DNA from 3 places in the Blautia sp. HCP28S3_G10 genome. Region 1 is predicted to be linked to each of the others. Evidence: predicted binding sites of a transcription regulator. Region 1 holds the regulator's gene; each other region holds the start of a gene.

Region 1 (4,960 bases):
TCGGCTGTCCGCCTTCCATAACGGCTACACAGCTGTTTGTTGTACCTAAGTCAATACCAATAATCTTTCCCATGATAATTTTCCTCCTGTTTATTTCTAAAATTGTTATACATTCAAATTAAGGAAGCTCGATTCACTAAATTCGTCTCTCCTTACAGTCCTTCCAGAATCAAGATGCTTTTCGCATCTTATGTGCTTCGCACATCTGATTAAGGAAGCTCGATTCACTAAATTCGTCTCTCCTTACAGTCGGACTTATTAAGTTCCTTCGAGCGACCTTCACACTAAACTCAAACTTCGCATTCTGCTCGTTTTCATTAAGTGTTCTAGGTCAGTTTGCAACCTTTACCATGCTGTGGCGAACTACAAATCCTTTATAGGTGTATCCTTTCTGGAGTTCTTCCACAACAATGTTATCTTCTACTTCTTCATCTTCCACATGCATTACCGCATTATGGAAATCCGGATTGAATTCTTTGCCAACTGCTTCTATCGGTTCTACTCCCAGGCTTTCCAGTGTAGTAGTAAACTGTTTATAGATCTTCTGCATTCCCTCAGCAAACGGATCGTTTTCCGGAGCCTGTGCCAGACCTCTTTCGAAGTTATCAACCACCGGAAGGATCTTCTCGATGATCTCTTTTGCTCCGATGATATACATACTGGATTTTTCTTTTTCCGTACGTTTACGGAAATTATCGAACTCAGCCATGCTTCTCTTGAGTCTGTCTGTCAGGTCTTCAACCTGCTGTTCTAATTTGTTATCTTTTTTCTTTTTGCCAAAGAAAGAAGTCTTTCCTTTGGATTCTTTATTTTCTTCAGTCTCAGCGGATTCTGTTTCCTCTTCGGAATTTCCTGCCGTAGCTTCCGGCGATTCCTCCACTGGCTCAGTTACAGGATCTGTTTCCGGTATTTCCTTCTCTACTTCGTCCTGAACTTCCGCTGTACTTTTCTCTGTTTCTGTCACGCTTGTTCTACCGCCTTTCTACTTTGACTGCTAACTGTCTTCTTTATTTTTTTTGAACACCTGATCCAGCTCAACTTTAAGCGTTTTCAGGCTGTTGACTACATTCTCGTAATCCATACGTTTCGGACCTACGATACCGATTGTTCCATGCATTCCGTTGCCCAGCTCATATGTCGCTGTAACAACACTGCAGTCTTTCATGGTCGCAATTGGAAGTTCATCTCCAATATAAACCTGAACTCCGGTATTATCTTCATCAGCCATTCTTTCTTTTACCAGGTCAACCAGTTCCTGTTTTTCTTCAAAAGCAGAAATCAGTTCGGTTGCTTTCGTCTTATCTGAAAGCTCCGGGTATTTGAAGAAGTTCGTTGCTCCCGATGTATAGATTTCCATATCATCTTCATCTACCTGAATTGTCGCAGCTACAGCATCCAGAACTCTTGCTACCAGACCACTGTGAATTCCCGCCTGTTCTTTCAGTCTTGCGATCATTCCCAGGTTAATATCCTGTATTGGCAGTCCGTTAAGATTGGTATTCAGCAGCAGATTCAGCTTCAGGATCGTTTCGTCATCCATTTCTTCATCAAGATCGATAATCTGATTACGGATCACATTTCCCTCGCATACTACAACTGCCACAAGCTGCAATTCATTGACCCTGGACAGCTGAATAAATTTCAGCTTGCTTCCACTGTACTGAGGAACTGAAACCATTGTAGCGTAATTGGTGTTGGAAGCAAGAACACGTGCCACATTCTTGAGCACCTTTTCCATCTTATCTGTCTTCTCAATCATCAGATTACGTATTTCCTGAATTTCATCTTCCTTTTCCTGCATCAGCTCATCCACATAGAGGCGATAACCTTTGTCAGAAGGAATTCTACCTGCCGACGTATGTGGCTGAATAATATAGCCAAGGTCTGTCAGGTCAGACATCTCATTCCGGATTGTTGCTGAGCTGACATTCAGATCCGGATCCTTGGAAATTGTTCTGGATCCTACGGGCTCGCCAGTTTCCATGTAAGTCTTGATAATTGCCTTAAGGATTAATTTCTTACGGTCTGTCAAAACTTCATCCATGCTCTCAGCTCCTTTCCGATTTAGTTGTTAGCACTCAATTTGTAGGAGTGCTAACATCTATATTGTTAAGATAGCACTGTCGTAAACATTTGTCAACATTTATTTGTGAATTTTTTTTGAATAAATAAAAAAAGAAGCAGTTATTAAATATTAAAAATCAACCGCTTCTTTTACAATATTCCAATTAATAAAAAGATGTGTTTTTCTTCTGATAGCCCATACATGCAGAAATACTATCTGCACAGTCTGCCACGCATTTTCCTATATCGTCTACTTTTTCATAAGGAAGCATTTCCAGAAAACCAGTCGCACTGACTGCTGCTATCGCATCTCCACGATAATCAAAAATCGGTGCTGCCACACATCTCATTCCGATTTCATTTTCTTCATCATCGACAGCATAACCCCGATGCCGGATCTCATCCAGCTGCTTCAGCAGTTCCTCTTCTTTCACACATGTTCTTGATGTAACTGCTGGCATACCCTTTTCTTTCAGTATTTTCAGGACATCTTTATTACTCATGGTTGACAATATTGCCCTTCCCATTCCTGTGCTATGCAGCCAGGCGCGTTTTCCAATCTGTGAATACATTCGTATATTAGTATAGGAAGTAAGTTTTTCAAGATATACGATTTCATTATCATCCAGAGCACCCAGATGAATAATAAGACCGGTCTGATTCCTGAGCTGTTCCATAAATGGCAATGCTTCTGTTTTCAGCTGAAGACTGTTCAGATGTAGGCTGCATAATTCTACTATCTTAATTCCAAGTCTGTAAGAACCGTCTGGTTTTTTCTGAACATACCCTCTTTCACCGAGTGTATATAACATACGGCTGACTGTACTTTTGTTCAGTTCCAGCTGCTGCGACAGATCTTTTACCTGCATTCCCCCGGGATGCTTACCCAGCATTTCCAGAATATCCAGTGCACGTTCAAGTGATTGTATTGTTGCTGACATATTTTCCCCTTCCATAACAAACCGGAAGCAGTCTGAATAGAACTGCTTCCGATTCTCACACTAATCTTTTCTTTAATATGCCACACTTTTATCAAATGTGCAAGTATTGTTGCCGCAAATTCCGTTCACCGTAATACCAATAAGCATCTTACTTGACCAGTTTCATCGCCTCTTTGATATCCTGTACGATACCAGCCTTGTCTCCTGCTTTCAGTTTTGTGCCACTGATCAGCCAGCTTCCACCACAGGAAATAATTTTATCATAAGCCAGTGTTTCTGCCAGATTCTCATTTTTGATTCCTCCAGTAACAACAAACTTCATCATTTTATATGGTGCTGCAACTGCTTTCAGTACAGGAAGTCCTCCCATAGGTACAAACGGAAAAATTTTTACTGTGCGCAAACCCATGCTGTAGGCCATGTCGATTTCTGTTGGCGTCATACAGCCCGGATATACAGGAACATTTTTTTCCTGACAGTACGCCACGACTTCTCTGTTAAATCCAGGCGCAAGAATAAATTTTGCGCCTGCTTCCAGTGCCTGATCTACCATTCCTGTTGTCAGAACAGTACCTGCTCCTACAAGAAGATTTGGAAATTTTTCTGTAAGAATGCGGATAGCTCCGGCAGCTGCATCAGAACGGAAAGTAACTTCTACAATATTAAGCCCACATTCTGTCAGTGCTTCCCCAAGGATTTCTGCCATCTCTGAAGTTTCCAGCGTAACTAATGGCATGATTTTATATTCTTCAATCAGTTTTTCAACATCCATTTTTTATCTCCCGTTGTTTCCCATAAATTTTATCAGTTCATCTCGTGTAGGAAGATTTTCATTATCACCCTTGCTGGTAATTACAATAGAACCAATGGCATTACCACGTCTTACAGCTTCAGCCATAGGAAGTTTTTCCAGGCATCCGCTTATCACACCTGTTGCAAATCCATCTCCTGCACCTACAGTATCCACGATATGTTCCACATGATAACCGGCTACTTCTTTCAGAGATTCTCCTTTTAATTTATAGCAGGCTCCCTTTTCACCATTTTTAATTATGACACCTTTGCAGCCCATGTTGAGATAAAAATCTGCAATCTCATCAACAGTATCCAGGCCTGTCAGAATCTTTCCTTCCTTTATTCCAGGAAGAATATAATCACTGAGTGACGCAATCTTGTTCATACATTCCTGCATTTCTTCTGTAGTCTCCCACAGAGAAACTCGTATATTCGGATCAAAAGAAACTGTCATTCCGTATTCTCTTGCTCTTTCTATGCTTCTGAACACTGCTGCTCTGCAGCTCTCAGACAGCGCAGGTGAAATTCCAGTCACATGCAGCCATTTTGCACCTGCAAAGTCCACTTTATCCACATCTTCAGGGCAAAGATGAGACGCTGCTGAATTTTTTCTGTAATAAAAGATCTCCGGATCTCCCTCAAGAACCTTTGTTTTCAGATAAAATCCGGTCTGATATACAGGATCGATGTGGATTCCATCTGTAAGGATTTTTTCATTTGCCATGAACTTCTGCATGTACTTTCCAAACGGATCATTTCCAAGTTTCGTCAAATACATAACATCATGTTCAAGTCTGGACAGTCCAATGGCCACGTTCATTTCTGCTCCTGCCATTCCTTTTGAAAAATGCTCCGCATCTTCCAGGGAACCCGGCGCATCTGCCATAAAAACAACCATCGGTTCTCCCAGTGTAATTACTTCTTTCACAAAAACAACCTCCAATTATCAGGAATTAAATTTGGTTTTATCAAACATTCCTTCAGATTTTGCAACAATTGTGGTGCATACTGCATCACCCCAGATATTAATAGTTGTTCCTGTAATGTCAAGATAGAAAAAGATTGCTGCGATCCAGCCTACTACTTCTACAGGAAGACCAAATGCATTGATCAGGATAACTGCAATTGCAAGTCCACCACCAGGAACACCTGCACAGCCA
Region 2 (4,960 bases), on a different contig from region 1:
AAACACGGAGGCAGCACTTCCAGAAGATACAGCACAGACTTCCGACAGTACAGCAGAAGATCAGAATCAGGATGTACAGGAAAATACAGAAGCACAGACTGATGAGACCCAGCAGGAAATTCCGGAGGCAGCACCTGCAGAAAATACAGATACAGAATCCGGCATGACAGATCAGAGCCAGGAAGTATCAGAAACTGAAGTAGCAGATCAACAGGAAACTTCCGAAAACACAGATACAGGAATTCCGGAAGCTACATCTGATGATAATACAGATGAGACAGCTGGAACGACTGCTGTCGATGGAATTCCGGCAGCCACAGAAGACGGTACTTACGGAAATTCGGCAGAAGAATCAGAACAGGAAGATGCTGCTGCGGATGAGACAAAACAGAGTGATGCCGGTTCAGAAGAAGCGGCAGTGTATTATCAGGCTTCAGCAGTAGTCGGAGACGGAACTGCAGAAGTTATGGATTTCGGTACAGTTACGGAAGGACAGGAAACGTCAGTGGAAGGTCAGTTTGTGACTGTGACCAATACAGGTACAGGTACACTTAATTTTACAGGAATCACGCCTGAGAACTTTGCAGTACAGGATATCACTTCACCACTTGAACCAGGTCAGAGCGTCCAGCTCTGGGTAAGTCCGCGTGAAGGCCGTTCTCCTGGCAGTTATGAAGATATTATTACTTATACAAGCGAAGAAGGTGCAGAAGCTTCTTTTACAGCGAAAGTTACAGTAGAAGCAGCACAGAATTCTGATTCTCAGGACAGTGACGGACAGGATAATAATGCAGAACTGCCTGAGGTGACACCTGAGACTCAGCCAGGAACACCGGAAGAAACGCCGGAAGAACCGCCGGAAGAACCGGCAGGCACAGATGAAAATACAGTAACATTACTGACGTCTTCTGAATCTGTAGAATTTACTGACAAAACACCAAAGACAGTAACCATTAAAAACTCTTCAGAAACTGCACTTACAGTAAAAGCAGCAGCGCTTAACGGAAATGTGACAGTAACTCCGGCTTCTCAGATGATCAACCCTGGTGAAAGCTTTGATTTTACGGTTACTCCGACTGAGGTACTGGATATAGAAACAACATATGAAGACAGTATTTCTTTTACAGCTGATGAAGATGAAACAAAGGCGGTAACGGTAAAAGCTTCCATAAAGATTGCGGCACCGGTACTTACCGTGGATAATCCGAAACTGGAGTTTGGAAAGGCAGTGGTCGGATATGCGGAAGCACCGAAGGAACAGTATGTGACCATTACAAATACAGGAAGCAAAGATGCAACAAATGTTGCAGTGACAAATTCAGTTACCAATTTTGAATTTACACTGAAAGATACTGTTATACCGGCAGGCCAGAGTACAACACTTACAGTGCGTCCGGTAAAAAATCTTTCGGCTAAAGGAGATGAGTATACAGACTCATTTGAAATCAGTGATGCAGAGGGAACGAATGCAGTTGTAACAGCATATTTTACAGTAGAAGATGCGAGCCACCTGCTTAATGTTTATCCTGAAGCTCTGAACTTTGCAAGCGCAAAAAAAGGATATGGACAGATATCCGGCCAGGAATTTACAGTTACCAACAGTGGAAATATGGCAGAGACTTTGATTCAGCCGGCTGCAAATAATTTCCAGATAAGCGTAGTCAGTGCAGATGCTCTGAATCTTAATCCGGGAGAGTCTGTAAGTTTTACAGTTACACCCAAAACTGGACTGAATCCAGGAGATTATTCTGAGACGGTTAAAATCGTTTGTTCTACATCAAATGCGGAAGGATCTCTTAAAGTGGATTTCCAGGTTGTAAAAGGAACTGCATCGATAACAAAGATCCAGCAGCCAGCAGAGATCAAAAATCTGGCAAATGGAACCAAAAAGGAAGCAAATGCCCTGAAACTTCCATCTACAGTAGTGATAGAAACTACAAACGGAAACATGAAGGCATCTGTCACCTGGGACATGAAGAAATGTTCCTATGATGCATCCAGCACAAAAGCCCAGTCGTTTACTGTGACAGGAGCAGTGACACTTCCAGAGGGCGTGGATAACGATAATAAAATTGCGCTTACCACAACCGTAAAAGTCAGTGTTAATGCATACTCAGCAAAACTTGCTTCTACAGATAACAATAAGATTACGGGAATTGAGTATAACGGAGTATATACAACACAATCCAAGATTTCATTTACTGCTATAGGAGCAGGAATGGATAACGGCAGTCCGAAAGAAGAAGATACCCGTTATGTTCCGCTGAACTGGACGGTGATCAATACCAATGGTTGGAACGCAGCACCGTACACTGCTTCTTTTGGACTTGCACAAAGTGGTTCTTATACACTGAAAGTAACATTCAAACAGCAAAAATATTCAGGAAGTATGTGGAGTGATACAGGCAGCTATGATACCAAGCAGGTGCCGTTCTCTGTGACAAAAGCAAAAGTAACTGCACCGGGACTGGATATTACACCGGCGGCTAATCAGAAAAAACCGGTCAAAACCGGTGACAATACACCGATTGCACCATTTGTGATTATTCTGATCATTGCGGCAGGAGCAGCCTGCGGAGTTATCGTATACAAAAAGAAACGCAAATAAAAGCTGTATCTGAATTTATATGAAACAGTATTTAACAGGAGAGGTTCCAAACAGGAGCCTCTCTTTTAATGCTATAGGTTCTAAGAGAAGTTGCCGGTGGGAATTTCTCTGTATATCAGAAACTGTTAGCACTCAAATTGAATGAGTGCTAAAAAAATCCTTGACTTTTGTGTGTAAGGGGATTAATATATAGAAAGATGTTAAAAAATGAACTAAAGGAGTGGATAATATGGCTGAAAAGCATGGAAATTTATCAATTAACAGTGAAAATATTTTCCCAATCATAAAGAAATGGCTGTATTCTGACCATGATATTTTTGCGAGAGAACTTGTATCTAATGGCTGTGATGCGATCACAAAACTTAAAAAACTTGAAGTAATGGGAGAATATACTTTCCCGGACAATTATAAACCGGCAGTACAGGTACTTGTTAATTCAGATGAAAAAACTTTGAAATTCATAGATAATGGTATCGGCATGACTGCTGATGAGGTAGAGGAATATATTACTCAGATTGCTTTTTCAGGAGCTACGGAATTCCTTGAAAAATACAAAGATAAAACAACAGATGATCAGATGATCGGTCATTTTGGACTTGGATTTTATTCTGCGTTTATGGTAGCAGACGAGGTACACATTGATACTCTTTCCTATAAAGAGGGGGCTGTACCAGTACACTGGACCTGCGATGGCGGTACAGAATACGATATGCAGGATGGTAATAAAACTACACCTGGAACAGAAATTACTTTGTTTCTGAATGATGAGAGTCTTGAATTCTGTAATGAATATCGTATGAGAGAGGTAATTGAAAAATACTGTTCTTTCATGCCGGTAAACATTTATCTTGCCAAAGAAAATGCAGAGCAGGAATATGAGACCATTGATGAAAAAGATTTACGTGACGATGATGTTGTTGTAGAACATATTCATGAAGATGCAAAGACAGAAGAAAAAGAAAATGACAAAGGTGAGAAAGAAACCGTTGAGGTTTCACCAGCAAAGGATCTTGTCAAAATCAATAAACGTCCTGTATCATTAAGTGATCCAAATCCACTGTGGATGAAGCATCCAAATGAATGTTCAGATGAAGATTACAAAGAATTTTACCGTAAAGTATTTATGGACTACAAGGAACCTCTTTTCTGGATACATCTGAATATGGATTATCCGTTTAATCTGAAAGGGATTCTGTATTTCCCGAAGATCAATACAGAATATGATTCTATAGAGGGAACTATTAAACTGTATAATAATCAGGTATTTATTGCAGATAATATCAAGGAAGTAATTCCAGAGTTTCTGCTTCTTCTGAAAGGTGTTATTGACTGTCCGGATCTTCCGCTTAACGTATCAAGAAGTGCTCTTCAGAATGACGGATTTGTACAGAAGATTTCTGAATACATTTCAAAGAAAGTTGCAGACAAGCTGACCGGAATGTGCAAAACAGACCGTGAATCCTATGAAAAGTACTGGGATGACATCAGTCCGTTTATCAAATTTGGCTGTATAAAAGACAGCAAATTTGCAGAAAAACTTCATGATTATATTCTGTTCAAAGATATTGATAACAAATATCTTACTCTGAAAGACTGTATAGAGGAAAACAAAAAAGAAACAGCAGAAGAAAAGACAGAAGAAAATGCTGAAGAGAAAAAAGACGAAAATAATGAGAGAGAACCGGAAAAAACTACTATTTTCTATGTGACAGATCCGGTACAGCAGAGCCAGTACATTAATATGTTCAGAGCTGCTGGCAAGAATGCTGTGATTCTTTCACATAATATTGATACGCCATTTATTTCTCATCTGGAGCAGAAAGATCAGACAATCCAGTTTAAGAGAATTGATGCGGATCTTACTGATGAACTCAAGGGCGATGGTACAGCAGATGAAGAAACAGCAAAAACTCTTACAGAAATGTTCCGCAAGAATCTGAATAATGACAAACTGGAAGTAAAAGTAGAAAATCTTAAAAATGAATCTGTCGCAGCAATGATGACTCTTTCAGAAGAAAGCCGTCGTATGCAGGATATGATGAAGATGTATAACATGTATGGAATGGATCCGGGAATGTTTGGTGGACAGGAAACACTTGTTCTCAATGCAAACCATCCTCTGGTTCAGTATCTTGAGAAAAATCAGGAATCTGATCATGCAACAGTGATCTGTCAGCAGTTGTACGATCTTGCTATGATCAGCCATAAACAGCTGTCTCCGGATGAAATGACAAAATTTGTTCAGAGAAGTAACGAGATTCTTATGCTTTTGACAAATAAATAGAAAACAGATAAATCATAGGCCATTTTTGCCGAATTTGCGGTAAAAATGGCCTTTTTTACATAAATATT
Region 3 (3,335 bases), on a different contig from region 1:
ATCTTCATATTTTGCATGAATGTCTTCTTCACTAACTGCATCACCAACATAGAAGCTTCTGCTTAAGGTACCGGCATAACGTTCACGTCTGATGTAGTTGCCCTTCTTATCCTGTTCATCTTTATCAAGACCTTTGGCTGCTGACAGTGTCAGATAACCATCTTTCAGCTGAACCTTGATCTCATCTTTCTTGAATCCAGGAAGATCTACGTCCAGTTCATAGCTACCGTCTGTTTCACGGATATCCGTTTTCATCATGTTCTGCGCATGTTTACCATAAAGCGGATTCTTCTTGCCCCAAAACTCATCGTTAAACGGGAAGTTCATCCAATCATCATCAAATAAGTTTTCTCCAAAAATACTAGGCATTAACATAAGTCATCTCTCCTTTTCATGACAAACAAATCTATATTCAAGTCTTTCGACTGTTACTTACAATTATATTTAAAGGGTACTGCCCGAAATCTTCGGGCAACACCACGAGCTTTTTATCAATCAGATGTTATCATTATCATTCAATGGTTATATACTTCGGATCATTGGAAACTGGTTTTGCTTCTTTCTTCGGAACAAACAGTTTCAGGATACCATGTTTATATTCACCTTTGATGTCTTCCTGTGTTACATCTTCACCAACATAAAAGCTACGTTCGCAAGCACCTGCATAACGTTCACGTCTGATGTAACGTCCTGTCTTCTTATCTTCCTGATCTTCGTCAAGACCCTTAGCTGCACTGACTGTCAGATAACCATCTTTCAATGCTACTTTTACTTCTTCTTTCTTGAAACCTGGTACATCCACGATCAGCTCATAGCCATCTTTCATCTCTCTGATATCAGTCTTCAGAAGATTCTGTCCTCTGCGTCCATATAATTTCTTTTCTGCATTCTTTGTATCTTTATCATCATAATAGAACGGTGTAAAGAAATCATCAAATAAGTTTTCTCCAAAAATACTAGGCATTAACATAAGTCATCTCTCCCTTTTCTTTATTATCTATATTAATTAAATGTTAAAGTTCCGAACCCGGTTGGTATGAAGGATATTTAAGAGATTTTCTTTTAATCTTCTTATCTCTTTATCCCTCTTCCTTTGTTCTAGATGTAATATAACACATGTTATTAGCACTGTCAAGAGATGAGTGCTAATTTCATAATTTCTTCACAATTTCTGTTAATTGATAAAGTAAATGCAACCCTTAGATCTTTTTGTTCTTAAATGCGGACATAGGGAGTTGCAATAACCTCTGTAATCATAGCAACATGAGCTTACTCTCAGGCTCCAACATGAAAGGAGTTTCTATTTATAAATACTTCTATTGAATCTAACAAAAGCAAACACTTTACACTCTCTGACAGAATCTCTATCGAGACTGGCATCGAAAAAAGACGGAGTTTCAAAAAGATTGCTCACGAACTTGGCAAGAGCCCTTCCTCTGTTTCCAGGGAATGGAATTGACGCAGTCGAAATAAAAGGATACAATAAATAGAAAGAATGTAACTGTGAGGGTACTGAACAGTTACGAAAGAGCACAAACGAAGGAAACAAAATAATGGCTGAGCGAAAACCATATACCACAAAAACAAGGCAGATTATTCTGGAATATCTGAAAAGACAACAAACTGTTACTGTCAGTGTTGCTGACATTGAAAAATATCTGAAAGATGAGGGAATTAGCGTAAATACAACAACTGTATATCGATACCTTGACAAACTCTGTGCGGAACATATTGTAATCAAATACCCGGATCTGAGTTCGGACAGAGCCGTGTTTCAGTTCGCCGGAGAAGAAAAGAAATGCACAGAGCATCTGCATCTGAAATGTATCAAATGCGGCAAGGTTGTACATCTGGACTGCGACTTTATGGATGAATTAAAGGAGCATCTGTATCGGGATCATGGGTTTCGTCTTCAGTGCAGTGGAGATATGCTTCATGGAATCTGCCAGGACTGTGAAAAAAAAGAAACTCCGTAACTGTGAGGGTGCTGGACAGTTACGAAGCTTCTTATCAAACCTGACGGTCTTTTAAAGGACAGAACATTATAAAATCTCGGATTTATTTTCTTCAGAACCTATATGTCTGATCTGCCGGATGATGCATTTAATTGACACCGGAACTGTAACAAGACAGGCAATGGCTCCAGATAACATAATCGCAACATCCTGGAACAGAAATCTGGAATTAAGAATGATTTCCAGATTATATTGCTGTGTCTGCACATAGGAAAATAACAAAATACTTCCTCCAAGATAGGCAAAAAGCAGGGTATTTACTGTTGTACCTATGATTTCTTTTCCCACCTGATAACCTGATGAAGTAAGTTCTTTCTCCGTCAGACTGTTTTTATGGGTCCAGACTTCATACACAGATGAGGTCACAGATAATGCAGTATCAATAACAGCTCCCAGAGTACTGAAAACACTTACAAAAACCGCCACATGCAGCATATTGATACTGATATCTGTGTTGTAATAGTACATAAAATCATCTTCTGAAATCTGAAGTTCATTTAATCCATAACTTCCTGCTCTCCATGTAATAATATAAATCGGAATGAACAGAATCAGCATCACAAACAATGTAGTCATAAAAGCAGCTCGCGTTTTTGCGTTATTTCCATTCTGATAAAACAACGAATTATAACAGACACCGGATCCTGCCGCCAGTATCAGAAGCAGTGCAGGAAAGCCAGATGACATCAGTATAACCGAAAAAAACAGAATAATAATATTACCGGCCAGTGTCATAAGCGAAACAGCTCCGCGATCTCCACCAATTGTAATCATAAAATGTAGCCAGTTCCCCTCATGCCTTGATTTTACTGGGCTTAACGGCATACAAAACTGTGTTTTGTGTTGCACTTTCCTTTATCATATCTGTCTTTGCCTTATCCGTCAAATGCTTTGCCTGAATGTTCAGTTATGCATTTTACGTATAATCTTTTATTCTCAACGATGAAAAGATGTGTCTGCACACATCTCTTACATCTGGTTAATTTCAATGTTATAAGTTTTTGATAAAACTCAAATCCTGTTTCTTCAATGCCTTTTGCAACTTTTCGTTCTTTTTCTTCAGTTCACTGTTCTCCCTAGTCAGGGCTGCCACTTTCTGATTCAACAGGTCAATCTGCTTTTCCATTGCCATATTCAGGATTTCTCTTCTTGGATCTATCATTCCGACCTGTTCTTCTACTGCCTGGTTCATAAGATCCCGGACGGTTGGATTTTTATAAAAGAACCCTCTGGATAATCCGGTTTTCTTCATCAGTTTTGGAACTGTGATACGTTCTTTATTTGCCAGCATATCCTGGATTGCATGCTGGGCAAGACCAA

What was found. The regulator HrcA, encoded in region 1, represses chaperone genes, less so after heat shock. The targets are predictions, from matches to a motif close to TGTTAGCACTCNNNNNNNNNGAGTGCTAACA.
Region 2: the regulator HrcA is predicted to act here: its motif matches at 2,732-2,762, upstream of htpG (molecular chaperone HtpG).
Region 3: the regulator HrcA is predicted to act here: its motif matches at 1,121-1,151, upstream of ACTNB8_RS14255 (Hsp20/alpha crystallin family protein).

The regions. Positions count from the first base shown of each region.
Region 1 covers NZ_JBQHUL010000002.1:157,205-162,164, reverse strand. The annotation lists gene dnaK (molecular chaperone DnaK) at 1-73, opposite strand, end outside; gene grpE (nucleotide exchange factor GrpE) at 332-964, opposite strand; gene hrcA (heat-inducible transcriptional repressor HrcA) at 995-2,044, opposite strand; gene ACTNB8_RS01910 (IclR family transcriptional regulator) at 2,229-3,005, opposite strand; gene ACTNB8_RS01905 (bifunctional 4-hydroxy-2-oxoglutarate aldolase/2-dehydro-3-deoxy-phosphogluconate aldolase) at 3,154-3,777, opposite strand; gene ACTNB8_RS01900 (sugar kinase) at 3,781-4,728, opposite strand; gene ACTNB8_RS01895 (dicarboxylate/amino acid:cation symporter) at 4,747-4,960, opposite strand, start outside.
Region 2 covers NZ_JBQHUL010000005.1:104,276-109,235, forward strand. The annotation lists gene ACTNB8_RS04045 (choice-of-anchor D domain-containing protein) at 1-2,608, shown strand, start outside; gene htpG (molecular chaperone HtpG) at 2,838-4,892, shown strand.
Region 3 covers NZ_JBQHUL010000044.1:239-3,573, forward strand. The annotation lists gene ACTNB8_RS14250 (Hsp20/alpha crystallin family protein) at 1-375, opposite strand, end outside; gene ACTNB8_RS14255 (Hsp20/alpha crystallin family protein) at 512-970, opposite strand; gene ACTNB8_RS14260 (helix-turn-helix domain-containing protein) at 1,319-1,459, shown strand; gene ACTNB8_RS14265 (Fur family transcriptional regulator) at 1,554-1,976, shown strand; gene ACTNB8_RS14270 (YibE/F family protein) at 2,043-2,789, opposite strand; gene ACTNB8_RS14275 (DUF6262 family protein) at 3,007-3,335, opposite strand, start outside.